DNA from 3 places in the Alteromonas fortis genome. Region 1 is predicted to be linked to each of the others. Evidence: predicted binding sites of a transcription regulator. Region 1 holds the regulator's gene; each other region holds the start of a gene.
What was found. The regulator sigma-54, encoded in region 1, starts transcription at its own class of promoters, with help from an activator protein. The targets are predictions, from matches to a motif close to GTTGGCACGNNNNTNGNNT.

Region 1 (2,272 bases):
ATCGCCGCATACATGTCGGTATTTTCTGAGGATGCGAATACTTCAGCGCCACTTAAATGAACAGTCGCTTCGGCTTTTTGATTTAATTTTTCAACGTTCAGGATGACATGCACATTAGAAATGTGATCAAAGTGACGTTCAAGTTTGCTGAACTTCGTATCGACATAATTACGCAAAGAGTCGGTGATTTCGACATGATGACCAGTGAGGTTGATTTGCATATTTCGTCTTCCTTATATATTTAAGCCTAGTTAAATAAGGCTTTTGCGTTGGTTCGACGGTGGGATCGATAACGATTCCCGATATTTTGCTATTGTTCGCCGAGCGACTTTTATGCCTTGCTCTGCCAACAACGAAGCAATCTTGCTATCACTTAGCGGCTTGCTAGGATTTTCCGCAGCCACTAACTTCTTGATCAATGCACGAATCGCTGTAGATGAACATTCACCACCTGACTCAGTTGCTACGTGGCTTGAGAAGAAATACTTCAATTCGAAGATACCACGAGGCGTATGCATATACTTTTGCGTTGTCACACGGGAAATAGTCGATTCGTGCATATCTACCATTTCTGCGACATCATTTAGCACCATTGGTTTCATCATTTCCGGGCCGTGCTCAAAAAAGCCCATTTGCTGCTGCACAATACAATTTGCGACCTTCATTAAGGTATCGTTACGAGATTCAAGGCTCTTTATGAACCACTTGGCCTCTTGCATGTGTGAGCGGATGAATTGTGAATCGCTACTGTTCTTAGCACGGCGACTCATTGCTGCGTACTGTTGATTTACGCTTAATTTCGGCAGACTGTCGGGGTTCAGCTCAACCACCCAACGGCCATTTTTCTTGGTTACTGAGACATCAGGAATAACGTACTCAGGCTCTTTAGTAACTAAAGCACTACCTGGGCGAGGATTCAAGGTTTGAAGTAAACGCATTGCTTCGCGCAGCTGATCTTCTTTTAATCGGCTCTTACGCATTAGGGTGCGGTAGTCTTTACTGCTCAGTAAATCTGAATATTCCTCAATAAGCTGCTTCGCTTCAGAAAGCCACGGCGTGTCTTCTGAAAACTGGCGCAATTGCACCATAAGACATTCTTGAGGGGTACGAGAACCTGAACCAATGGGGTCGAACATTTGAATGCGCTTAAGTACACATTCTATTTCGTCCATTTCGATAGGCTCTTCAAGATCATCATCGTTGACCGCTTCTAAGATATCGTCAAGAGTAACGGTCAAATAACCTGATTCGTCAATCGAATCGATGATTGCAGTAGCAATGGCGCGGTCAGTATCCGAAAAATGAGTGAGGCGCATTTGCCAAAGCAAGTGCTCTTGGATGTCTTCAGTGGTTTCACCTTGAAAGATTTGTTCATCATCATTAGATGGACCAGGTGCAGGCGCAGAAGAAGCGGAATAATACTCATCCCAAGTGCTGTCGATAGGTAGCTCATCGGGAAGGTCATTCTTCTCCAGTGCATCTCCTGCTTCTAGCGTGTCGCTTGATGCAGAAGCTGTCGCTTCAGCAGCGCTATCGTCACTATCGACATTGTTCTTTTCTACTTGTGGCTCGTCGTTACCTTCTTCCACTTCTAAAAGCGGATTAGAGTCGAGCGCTTCTTGAATCTCTTGCTGAAGATCAAGCGTAGAAAGCTGCAGCAGCTTAATGGCCTGCTGCAGCTGAGGTGTCATGGTAAGTTGTTGGCTAAATTTTAGCTGTAAAGATGGTTTCATCTACGTCTTATTTAAATGCTCTAAATTAAATATACCAGAGCGAAACTGAAAAGTGACAATTCGGTTACACTAACTATAGCCTGAATTGTTCGCCTAGGTATACGTCCCTTACTTTTTGATTACTTAAAACCTGTTCCGCAGTTCCTTGCGCAATAAGCTCGCCATGACTCACAATGTACGCTTTTTCGCAAACATCCAATGTTTCGCGTACGTTATGGTCCGTGATAAGGATACCAATACCCCTATCTCGCAGATGCTGTATTATCTTCTTTATATCATTAACTGATATTGGATCAACACCGGCAAATGGTTCGTCTAACAAAATAAACTGTGGTTTTGCTGCCAGAGCTCGTGCAATCTCTACGCGACGCCGTTCTCCCCCTGACAAACTCATCCCCGTACTATTACGTATATGGTTGATATTAAATTCATCAAGTAGGGCATCTGCTTCTTCTTCTTGCTGTTGTGAATTTAAATCTTTACGGGTTTGCAAAATGGCCATGATATTTTCATGTACCGTAAGCTTTCTAAATATTGAT
Region 2 (2,272 bases), 3.6 Mb from region 1:
CAGGAAGAACGCCATCAATCCTTCAATAGCCAGCGGTGCTCCAAAGATATCGCCCACGTAGTGAGAATAATATGACCAGTTCATGCCGAACTGGAACTCCATGGTTAAGCCAGTAGCTACCCCAATGGCAAAGTTAATTCCAAACAGTTTTCCCCAAAACTGGGTCATTTGCTTGTATATCTCTTTACCTGTCATTACGTAAACGGATTCCATAATGGCAAGTAAAAAGCTAAGCCCTAACGTTAAGGGTACAAAAATAAAGTGGAACATCGCAGTTAATGCAAATTGCCACCGCGATAGTTCTATTAACGTATCGCTCATGGGTTATCTCCCTTTTCAAGCAGGTGCGCTAAGCGCATGAAATAAAAATGGGTCGTTTAATATTCAGTGGGATATCTACTGAAATTTCAGCGTTGGCAGCTTTATCAGCTTTGTTAGAGCACGGTCTGTGCCACTTGCCAAATTGGTTTCACTTTAAAAGCAAAGCTTGGTCGCAGAACGGCATCTTCGTACGCTGCGGGAGGATTATTCCATGGTCGAAAGTTGAGCACTTTGATCCATCGCAAGAATCTAATATGAAAACCGCGTCATTTTTGTCAACAAAGAGACAAAAATGACACGAAGGAGAGGAGAATGTTAAGTACTTTGTGAGTGAGACACTGTGGGACTAAGTTGTAAAATCACCGCTATTCAGGTTGATATGTAAGCGTGAAAGCACCGCGCAAATCACCAACCGTAAACCCCGTAGCTTGGTCATCAGGGTAATGCTTGGCAATAACGTCTTTCACAGCAGGGGCTACATTAGTGCCATGGCACGCCATACAAAGTTGACCTTGTTCAATGGCCATCATGTAGCGAAATTCACCGCTTTCATCATCATACTGATATGCGTCTAAGGGTCTTTTAAGCGGTTCACTAGTTAGTTTGTTTTTCTCTAAAAGGCCAGAAAAATGCGCTAGCTGTTCCCGCTCCCAGCCATCCGGTGCATTATCCGGGTTACGTACTTTGAGTGAAGTACGTCCTACCGACCAACCATTCTTGCTTAGGCTATCAGCAATTGGCCCTGCGGCTAATTGACACTCTTCTACGCCCGCTGTTAAACCACCAGATCTTATAGCTTGTTGAAGTCGCGTTTTTAGCCCGGCGCCAAGCGCTTTTACGTGCCCTTTAGCCTGTTTGATTTTTATTTGAGCCTCGCCTTCTTGCGCATCAATATTAGTCATTTGAGGTTTTTCAGCGAGACTACAGCTGCTTAACATTGCGCTTAATATCGTGCTTAACGCCATTAAAGCCACATATTTATTCATAAGGTAACGCTCCTGATAACTGAGTTTATGGCTACTAAAGCCAAGTCATTTATCTCAAACATTGAACAAGCTTTGTGCCAGTATGTTAAATTGATGAAATAAAATTAGAATTAACTAATACGCTGACAATGAACATATCAATTGTACAAGCAATGATAGATGCAATAGACAAACCCGCTATTTTCATCAATCAAAACTATATTATTGAGGCGGTTAATGCGCCTTACAGAGACACGTACCCCGTTAATATTAAGTTAGGCTATAGCACCTGCTATCAGGTATCTCATCGCAACAACAAACCCTGTGATCAATGCGGCGAGCAGTGTCCCATGCAGCAAAGTAAGACGACTGGACGAGCGGCGAGCGTGGTACATATTCACTCCACCAGCGAAGGTCAAAGTTATTGCGATATTTTGATGCGTCCAATATTCGATGGGAATGGCGATTTATTAGGTTATTTAGAGATTTTAGATAAGCTTGCATTTGCATCTAATCGCCCTGCAGCAGGCAAAATGATTGGCGAGTCTGAAGCATTTAAAACTATGCTTAATAAAATAAATCGCGCTGCAAATTCAGATATAGCCGTATTGCTGCACGGAGAAACTGGCACAGGTAAAGAGTTGGTCTCGCAAGCATTGCACTCTAGCAGTAGTCGTGCAGACAAGCCTTTTGTCGTAATTGAATGCACTGGACTGTCTGACTCTTTGCTTGAAAGTGAGTTATTCGGCTATGAAAAAGGTGCCTTCACTGGCGCTACTTCAAACAAAAAAGGGCTAGTAGAAGCGGCGGAAGGCGGCACCCTATTTTTTGATGAAGTAGGTGATATCCCCCTTGCCATGCAGGTTAAATTACTAAGATTGTTTGAAACCCAAACCTATCGCCCCGTGGGTAGTGTAGTCTCCAAGAAAGCTAACTTCCGCTTGGTTTGCGCATCGCATAAGAATTTAAAGAAAATGGTAGAAAGA
Region 3 (2,272 bases), 1.9 Mb from region 1:
CATGGCCGAACAACTCACTACCAATCAATTCTTTAGAAAAGGCACCACAGTTTGTGGCGATATAAGGGCCATCACTTTCTGAGGCTCGGTGAATAGCAGCTGCGACTACTTCTTTACCAACACCACTTTCACCTAACAGCATGACGTTAGCGCTTGTTTTGCTAACCCTTGAAATGAGTTTGTATAACTCCTTCATCACCGGTGACTCGCCAATAAGCAAATCGAAGTGTTTTTCAATTGTCTCTTCTTTAGGTGCTTTTTCTTTTGGCTTTTTACTTAACACAGCCTCGATTTCTTCGCGCTGTATTGGCTTGACAAGGTAGTCTACGGTAGGGCCACACAAGCCTTTGATTACGCTTTTAACCGAAGGGTGGCCGGTGATTAAGGTAACACGAGGACGCTTTGGGAGCGCATCAAGTTCATTAAACAGATGAGCGCCGCTACCATCGGGCAACATGAAATCTAACAGTACGTGATCGAATGTTTCTTTCTCTAGCCAGTCGCGGGCTTCAGCTAATGTCGCAGCTGTTAGGACGTCGTGGCCTAAAAACTCAATAATAGTACAAGCTACTTCTGTAAACTCGGCATCGTCATCAACTAAAAGTACGGTTAGCACGTGGATGTCCCTCTCTATTACTTTCCATTTAAAATATGGAATAAAATCAATGTTATAGTTGTATCATAAAAGGCAAGGAAAAATAACTAGATACCTAGCTATACTTACTCCTTTCCTAGCAATAACTTGTTTAGTTCAGGTAAAACCGAATGAATGTTCAATAAAGTCACATTAATTGTAGTGATTCATCTGTACGAACGACCGTCTATAATTTTACTCTTTTGATTTAATCTAGAAGATTCTCGGTCTATCAAATACACATTGAGTGTTACCTATTTACATATAACTGCAAAAAGTATTCCCATTTCCTTATAAAGTGTAGGTGAGCTTGGCTATGGCACATTTTTCGCACAATTTGTATGTAGAGCAACTTTATTATTGGTGAAAGGAATAGATAAGGTTTACCGAGAATTTGCCTATGGTAGGCCCGCATTTGCTCTCTGAAGTTAGAGGACTACGGCTAAATTTATGTCAAAGGAATTGAAAATGTGGGCAAAAACAGCTGAGAGATCAATGACTTTAACCGAGCTGCTGACAAAAATGCAGCCTCGGGCTAGTCAAGATTTATTTTATTTTGCAGATTTTTGGGAAGTTATGGAAAAGCGGGGCTTTGGCCCAATGCTAGCGCTTCCGTCGTTTATCGCCTGCACCCCTATAGGCGCTATTCCTGGTGTACCTTCTTTAACCGGTGTGACGATTTTACTTATTGCATTGCAAATATTACTCGGTAGCAGGCACCCATGGTTACCTCAAAAAGTGATGGACATACATTGCGATGCTGATCAACTACGCCATATAGTCGAAAAAATAAAACCCTATGCAGCTAGTATCGACCGCTTTCTCGTTCCCCGTTGTTTTTTTATGAAACAGCCCGTGTTTCGCTCTTTAATTGCTTTAAATTGTGTTGGCTGCGGCTTGGTAATGGTTCCGTTAGAGCTTATTCCCTTTATGGGTCTTATTCCCGCCTTGGCAGTTTTCATTATGGCCGTTGGAATGGCTACTGACGACGGGGCAGTAGCCTTGATAGGTGTAACAATTTCACTGTTTGGATTTGTGTTAGGCTTTCAGCATTTGCCGACAGTAGTTAGCTAATGCGCGAGCTACACTGAGCATGAATCAAGCATAAAATCTGAGGTAGGTAGGTTCATTGTTTGGTATCTCAGTTCTCCCATAAATGCCCGCGCCGCCGGGCCTAAGGTGTCTCCATCTTCAAAAGAAAGATAGAGAAGGGCTTTTCTTAACGCCGCATTGTTATCTAAAGGAAGCGGAACTAGGGTACCGTTTTCTAATTCTTCCTTAATAATTGCTATAGGTAGCCACGCAAACCCCAATCCCTGAGTAATGATATCTAAAGATGTTCTCACGTGGCTCACTGTCCAACGTTGCTCTGCACCTAACCAACCCACATCTGCCTTGCGCTCTGCAGAAGAGTCGCGAACTACAATCTGACGATGAGTTTTGAGGTCTTCTAAGGTTAGGGTTCTGTTTAATTGGTGTAAAGGGTGCTTAGCATGAGCCACCGCGGCAAACTCAATTTCGCATAAGTCTTCGCTAAAGCCATTCGGAAAGGCAAAGGGAGAAATGCCTAAATCTACTTTTCCGCTACTTAATAATGCGTTAGCACCGCTAAGCACGGTTTCCTCTATTTCTATACGC

Region 2: the regulator sigma-54 is predicted to act here: its motif matches at 1,371-1,389, upstream of PCAR9_RS18670 (Tll0287-like domain-containing protein).
Region 3: the regulator sigma-54 is predicted to act here: its motif matches at 950-968, upstream of PCAR9_RS11570 (exopolysaccharide biosynthesis protein).

Annotation. Positions count from the first base shown of each region.
Region 1 is NZ_LR812090.1:811,058-813,329, forward strand. Features, by position in the region: gene hpf (ribosome hibernation promoting factor) at 1-221, opposite strand, end outside; gene PCAR9_RS03615 (RNA polymerase factor sigma-54) at 252-1,733, opposite strand; gene lptB (LPS export ABC transporter ATP-binding protein) at 1,807-2,272, opposite strand, start outside.
Region 2 is NZ_LR812090.1:4,373,559-4,375,830, forward strand. Features, by position in the region: gene PCAR9_RS18665 (cytochrome ubiquinol oxidase subunit I) at 1-321, opposite strand, end outside; gene PCAR9_RS18670 (Tll0287-like domain-containing protein) at 687-1,307, opposite strand; gene PCAR9_RS18675 (sigma-54 interaction domain-containing protein) at 1,460-2,272, shown strand, end outside.
Region 3 is NZ_LR812090.1:2,665,756-2,668,027, reverse strand. Features, by position in the region: gene PCAR9_RS11575 (sigma-54-dependent transcriptional regulator) at 1-616, opposite strand, end outside; gene PCAR9_RS11570 (exopolysaccharide biosynthesis protein) at 1,103-1,708, shown strand; gene PCAR9_RS11565 (LysR family transcriptional regulator) at 1,717-2,272, opposite strand, start outside.